Methyloferula stellata AR4: one gene and its partner. The protein of the gene in region 1 interacts with the protein of each later gene in a pairwise test. Links are inferred from orthologs where the notes say so. Each region holds a gene or a part of one and is shown in the gene's direction. Other genes may lie near its edges. The genes, in order: A3OQ_RS0111990 and A3OQ_RS0111055.

The links.
Region 2: the proteins of A3OQ_RS0111990 (region 1) and A3OQ_RS0111055 interact in binary tests that used the Escherichia coli proteins (3 or more experiments, as listed by UniProt). The link is inferred for Methyloferula stellata AR4 from one-to-one orthologs.

The regions. Positions count from the first base shown.
Region 1 is NZ_ARWA01000001.1:2,434,007-2,437,151, forward strand. What follows is about bases 210-3,033. They hold A3OQ_RS0111990 (cysteine desulfurase), read left to right. Parts: upstream 210-912; coding sequence 913-2,154; downstream 2,155-3,033. Other genes in these bases: A3OQ_RS0111985 (SufB/SufD family protein), read left to right, coding at 210-813; A3OQ_RS0111995 (iron-sulfur cluster assembly protein), read left to right, coding at 2,171-2,569; A3OQ_RS0112005 (HesB/IscA family protein), read left to right, coding at 2,758-3,033. In the rest of the region: more of A3OQ_RS0111985, read left to right, coding at 1-209; more of A3OQ_RS0112005, read left to right, coding at 3,034-3,129. UniProt on the Escherichia coli protein: Cysteine desulfurases mobilize the sulfur from L-cysteine to yield L-alanine, an essential step in sulfur metabolism for biosynthesis of a variety of sulfur-containing biomolecules.
Region 2 is NZ_ARWA01000001.1:2,260,835-2,263,850, forward strand. Bases 313-3,007 are described here. They hold A3OQ_RS0111055 (SufE family protein), read left to right. Parts: upstream 313-1,293; coding sequence 1,294-1,722; downstream 1,723-3,007. Other genes in these bases: A3OQ_RS22095 (sensor histidine kinase), read right to left, coding at 313-486; A3OQ_RS0111050 (hypothetical protein), read left to right, coding at 824-1,189; A3OQ_RS0111060 (Ros/MucR family transcriptional regulator), read right to left, coding at 1,839-2,267; msrB (peptide-methionine (R)-S-oxide reductase MsrB), read left to right, coding at 2,717-3,007. Also shown: more of A3OQ_RS22095, read right to left, coding at 1-312; more of msrB, read left to right, coding at 3,008-3,016. UniProt on the Escherichia coli protein: Participates in cysteine desulfuration mediated by SufS. Cysteine desulfuration mobilizes sulfur from L-cysteine to yield L-alanine and constitutes an essential step in sulfur metabolism for biosynthesis of a variety of sulfur-containing biomolecules.

The DNA.
Region 1 (3,145 bases):
AACCTTCTTTACGCAACGGCGTCCACGACGCCTTCGGCATCCTTCTCGCGCTCTCTCGTTGTCGTCGGCAAAGGCGCTTCTGTCCGGATCTCGGAGTCGAGCATTGGCGATGGCGGCCGGACCGGCCAGACTTTCGGCGCCTTGATTTTCTCGGTCGCCGACGAAGCCGATGTCGGCCATACGGTGATGCTGACCAAGACAGCGGTCGGCAGCGTTCGGCTTGACACCTTCATTGTCGAGGTGGGCGCCAAAGCGAAATTCGACAGTTTCGCGCTGATCGCCGGCAGCGGCCTCGTCCGTCGCCAGATCTTCATGCGCTTTGCCGGAGACGAGACGGTGGGCTCGCTGCGTGGGGTATCCCTTCTGCGCGGAAAAGAGCATGCGGACACGACTTTGTTCGTCGAGCATGTCGGCCAAGGCTGTGTCGGCCGCGAGACCTTCCGCTACATTCTCGACGATGAAGCGACGGGTATTTTCCAAGGCAAGATCCGCGTCGCCCCGGGTGCGCAAAAGACCGACGGCAAGATGCTGAGCAAGGCTCTGCTGCTGACCGATATGGTCGCGATGAACAACAAGCCCGAGCTTGAAATCTTCGCCGACGATGTCGCTTGCGGCCACGGCGCTACGTGCGGCGGCTTGAGCGAAGACCAGATCTTCTATCTTCAGTCCCGCGGCATTCCTTATGCGGATGCGGAGTCGCTTCTGCTTGAGGCTTTTGCCGGTGAGCTGGCAGACGAGATTCAAAACGAGGCTCTCGTCGGAACCTTTAGGACCGAGATTGCAACCTGGCTCAACGAGCGGGTCAAGAAGTAATGGCCTGGATGCGCATGGCAGGAGCGGCCGGATATTGCTCTTGCCTGCCCAACGGATCGAGCACGGGGCTTTGCACTGGGCTCAGATATGGTGCGGACAATGAATAAGCATATCACCGATGCGCCTTTGGACGTGATGAAGATCAGAGAGGATTTTCCGATCCTCTCGATGGAAGTCTACGGCAAACCGCTCGTCTATCTCGACAATGCCGCTTCGGCGCAAAAGCCGAAGGAAGTCGTCGATCGCATGGTCCGCGCGACCTATACCGAATATGCCAATGTGCATCGCGGACTGCATTATCTCGCGACGGCCGCGACGGATGCTTTCGAGCAGGCGCGCGAAAGCGTGCGCGCCTTCTTGGGAGCCGGGTCGGTCAACGAGATCATCTTCACCAAATCGGCGACCGAGGCCATTAATCTGGTCGCGGCCTCGTTCGGCCAGGCCTTCATTCAAGAGGGCGACGAAATCGTCCTCTCGATCATGGAGCATCACGCCAACATCATCCCGTGGCACTTCCTGCGCGAGCGCAAGGGCGCGGTGATCAAATGGGTCGATGTCGACGACGAGGGGAATTTCTCCCTCGAGGCCTTCGAGAAGGCCTTGTCGCCCAAAACCAAGATCGTCGCCATGACGCATATGTCGAATATGCTCGGCACGGTGACGCCGGTGAAGGAGATCGTCAAAATCGCGCATGAGCGCGGGATTCCGGTCCTGATCGACGGTTCGCAAGGCGCCGTCCATCTCGAAGTCGATGTCCGCGATCTCGATGTCGATTTCTATGTCGTGACGGGCCACAAACTTTATGGCCCGACGGGCATCGGCGCTGTCTATGGCAAGACGGAATGGCTTGAGAAGCTGCCGCCCTTCCTTGGTGGCGGCGAGATGATCAACGAGGTCACGATGGATACCGTGACCTACAACGAGCCGCCGCATCGCTTCGAGGCCGGCACGCCGCCGATCATCCAGGCGATCGGGCTCGGCGCCGCGGTCGATTACATGCAGAAGATCGGGCGCGCCCGCATCCATGCGCATGAAATGGCCTTGAGCGATTATGCGCATGAGCGTCTGGGCAAGATCAATTCGCTCAAAATCTTCGGGCATGCGAAAGGCAAAGGCGCCATCGTCGCCTTTGAAATGAAAAACGCGCATGCCCACGATGTCGCGACGATCATCGATCGTTCCGGCATCGCCGTGCGGGCTGGAACGCATTGCGCCCAGCCCTTGTTGAAGCGGTTCGGCGTCACTTCGACGTGCCGTGCCTCCTTCGCCGTCTACAATACATTCGAAGAAGTCGACAAACTCGCTGAGGCCCTGATCCGGGCCGAAGGTTTGTTCGCCTGAGAACGAGGAGCGATTTATGTCCGAGGCTCAAACCGCAGACGCAGAAGCCACAACGGTTCCGCCGAACGACCCACAGTGGATCTTCTCCGACGATGTTTCGGAGAAGGAGCGCAACCGCTTGAGGGGCGATTGCGTCGCGGCCTTCAAGACGATCTTCGACCCGGAGATTCCCTGCGATATCTACGAGCTGGGTCTTATCTACAAAGTCGATGTCGACGAGAACCGGTTGATCCGCGTCGAGATGACCTTGACGGCGCCGGGATGTCCCGTCGCCGGACAGATCACGGAATCGGTCGAGACGGCCATCGGCACAGTGCCTGGCACCCTCGGCGTGGTCGTGAGCATCGTCTTCGAGCCGCCGTGGGAGCAGGGCCGCATGTCGGACGAGGCTCGGGTCTCGCTCGATATGTTCTGACCTTGAGATGTTTCGCGGCCTTAGCGGTCGCGAAACCGTTCAATTCATCTTTCCTTCTGATAAGCGGCTGAGAAATCAGCCGCTTTTTTATTGCCGGCGGGCTGCCTCGCCTGCCAGAGGCTGCAAATCGGCGATTGAGTCCCCATATCCGGATCACGAAATGGACTTCAGGGCTCAAGGAGCTAGGCATGGCCTCGAGATTTGCAATTATGTCCGTGACGGAGGCGGCGGCGGCGCGCGTCCGGGACTTGACGGAAACAGCCGGAAAGCCGGTGCTGGGTCTGCGGGTTGGCGTCAAGAACGGCGGCTGCGCCGGCATGGCCTATACTGTCGAATTCGCCGACGAGCTGGGGCCGCTCGATGAGGTTGTCGAAGACAAAGGCGTGAAGCTCGTCGTCGACCCGAAGGCGCTCATGTTTTTGCTCGGCACGGAGATGGATTATGAGACGAGCACTGTCTCTTCCGGCTTCGTCTTCCGCAATCCCAATCAGGTTGGGTCATGCGGCTGCGGTGAATCCGTCACATTGAAGCCGGCCGATGCGGTCAGCGCTTCCTCCTGAAACAAAGCTTGCCACG
Region 2 (3,016 bases), 170 kb from region 1 along the record:
AACAGGAAAATCGATCGAGACGACGCCCATTGCGCTCAGCACCGCGAGCGCGGCGGCTGCCAGCGCCGCGCCATAGCCGCTTGCCGAAATCAACAGACGGTTGGCCGTGAGCACGCTTTGAAGCGGCGCCAGGATCAGCCAGGCAAGCGCCGCCTGATAGGGCGCGCCGCCGCCGACCGCGAGCGTGACGCCGACGGCGATAAAGCTGAAGCTCGAAAGGGCTTGTGCGACGGCGAACCGACCCGTGCGCCAGACGAAAGCCAGTCCTGCCAGCGGCACCATGGCAAAGATGAAGGCCAATGTCTGCCAGAGTGCCGGCGCGCCGTGAAAGGCAAGATAGAAAGGTGCGATGGCACAGGCGGCAAAGCTCATCGCGAGCTGCAGCAGCATAAATCCTTTATGGCGGGTTTTTTCGGCGAGATCGTTCAGAGCGCCTTGATGGAGCAAGGTGCTCGCCTGATCTTCGAAACGCACAAAATAACTCAAGGCCGAACTCCAGCCGCAACCCACCGATGAAGAGAAGGTCACGCTCTCTTCCGGAGAAGACAGTCGCAGGTGCGCCTTAAGTGAACCCTAAGCAACCTGAGCAAAACGGGTGAATCAGGCGCAAAATCAAATCCAAAGCCGTGCCAAACCAGCGAAACTTCGGCCTATGGTTTAAAAGCTCTTGTCAGCTCCGCTTCATGCTGACTCAAAAGTGAATCAAGTTGGCGCGATTTGAGCGCGAACTTTGGCGGGGCCTTTATCCGCCCGCGCTATAAAACCCAAAGTGGCCTGGATCGGCCATCCAGTTTTCCTCATCCCGCTCTGGGGGATAGCGCCTATGTTCTTTCTCATTCGCTGCGTGTTCTGGCTGACGATCGTCTTTCACGCGATGACCTGGCCGCAGGAGACGCCATCCGCGCAAGCGGCGGGCAGCAGCCTGCAGGACGGGATGATGAAAGCCGCGGCGGGCGTGGCCGGAGATCTCGCGACGGCCGCGGGTAGCCTTGTCAAGGCCAAGCTCGAAGAGGGATGTCTGAAGGTGCCGGCCGACTGTGTCGCTGCCGCTGCGAAGCTGCCGCAAATTGTCGCGACGACGCAGGCCCCGGCAGTAGAGGTGGTTCCCCCGAAGCGGCCGCTCCGATTGGCCGAAGGCGAGTCAAGCCGGCCAGTGACTATGCATAAGGCGTCCGTGCAGCACAATTGAGCATAGTCTTCGGCTATGTGGCAGCGCGAAATTTTTATAGCCTCATCCCCCCTTCCGCCGATATACAGAGAGCAATCATTTCTCTCTAGATCGTCCGGTCAGCTATGAACCTCGAAGAAATACTCGACAACTTTTCCTTCCTCGACGATTGGGAAGACCGTTACCGTTATCTGATCGAACTCGGCCGCGCGCTCGATCCTCTGTCCGATGAAGCGCACAATAGCGCGAATAAGGTTCTCGGCTGCGCCAGCCAGGTGTGGCTGGAAACGACCATCGTGAAGGACGAGTCGGGAAAGCCGGTGCTCAATCTGAAGGGCGATAGCGATGCGCATATCGTGCGCGGGCTGGTGGCTCTCATTCTCGCGATATATTCAGGCCACACCGCCTCGGAGATCCTGAAGACCGATGCGCAAGACCTGTTTCAAAGCCTCGGCCTTGCCGCGCATCTGACGCCGCAACGCACGAATGGCGTGCGGTCCATGGTCGAGCGAATCAAGCGGGATGCGAAGGTCGCCGAACAGGCCATCGCCTGACCGCAAAACGGACGGCGCCCCGATTGGGGGCGCCGGGATCGGCTTTTGGCGTTAAATTCTAAAGCAATCGGATAGGGCGGGTAAGCAGGCCGCGAGCCTGCTTTGCTTCCGCGGTCCTACCTCTTCGCCGCCGGGACCCGCCGGCGCTGCTGTCCAAGCCCCATTTCCTTGGCGAGGTTCGAGCGGGCTTTGGCGTAATTCGGGGCGACCATTGGGTAATCGGGCGGCAGGCCCCATTTTTCACGGTATTCGTCCGGGGACATATTATATTGTGTCCGCAAATGCCGTTTCAGGGACTTGAACTTCCGGCCGTCTTCCAAGCACACGATGAATTCGTTGGTGATGGACTTCTTCGTCGGCACGGCGGGCTTCGGCGCTTCGACGGGCACAATGACATTTCCCGCCGTGACGCGGATGAGGGCCGAGTGCACGTCATTAATCAAACTGGGCAGATCCGAGGCCGGAACTGAATTATTGCTGACATAGGCCGAGACAATGTCCGCGGCCAATTCGATATAATTATCGGAACCAGATGTGTCGCTCATGCCGCTCATCATCCTGAAAAGGTGCGCATCATCAATTAAACCGTGATGTCTTATGGTCAATCACGGTTATTTAGGGTCTATCGGATGGCTCAGATAACTATTGTGCGATTTCGAAGGAATCGACTTGTTAGTGTTGCCTTATTTTTATGACGAAAACTTACCGCCCGCAAGTAGCGGGAAGCTTATTTCTTGTGTTTCAATCGAAATCTTTAAAAGAGCTGGAAATTGCATAAGGACTTATGGAAAAGCGGTGCGGGAGCGCCAAATAACGCGCCCAGGATATAGGGTCACAACTGGTTCCGCATCTCCGAACCTATATATAAGCCAATGACTTAAAAGGCTCATTTTAGATCCAGTTAAAAGCGGTAAAGAGGTTCCGTCGCGCCGATCGCGCTTGGCTGGAGCCGGCTTCCCCAAGCGACTAACCTATGACCGAACCGGAGGACACTATGTCGAAAGATGAAGTCAAAAACAAAGTTGTGAAGACCGATGCGGAGTGGAAGGAACTGCTCACTCCGGAGCAATATGCCGTCGCGCGCAAGCACGGCACTGAACCGGCTTTCACCGGCCCGAACTGGGACCAGAAAAAGCCCGGCATCTATTCTTGCGTCTGCTGCGGAGAGCCGCTTTTCACCTCGGACACGAAATATGAGTCCGGTACCGGTTGGCCGAGCTTCTACGCGCCTGTCGATAAAGAAGTGGTCGACGAGCATGTCGACAATTCGCATTTCATGCAACGCGTCGAGATC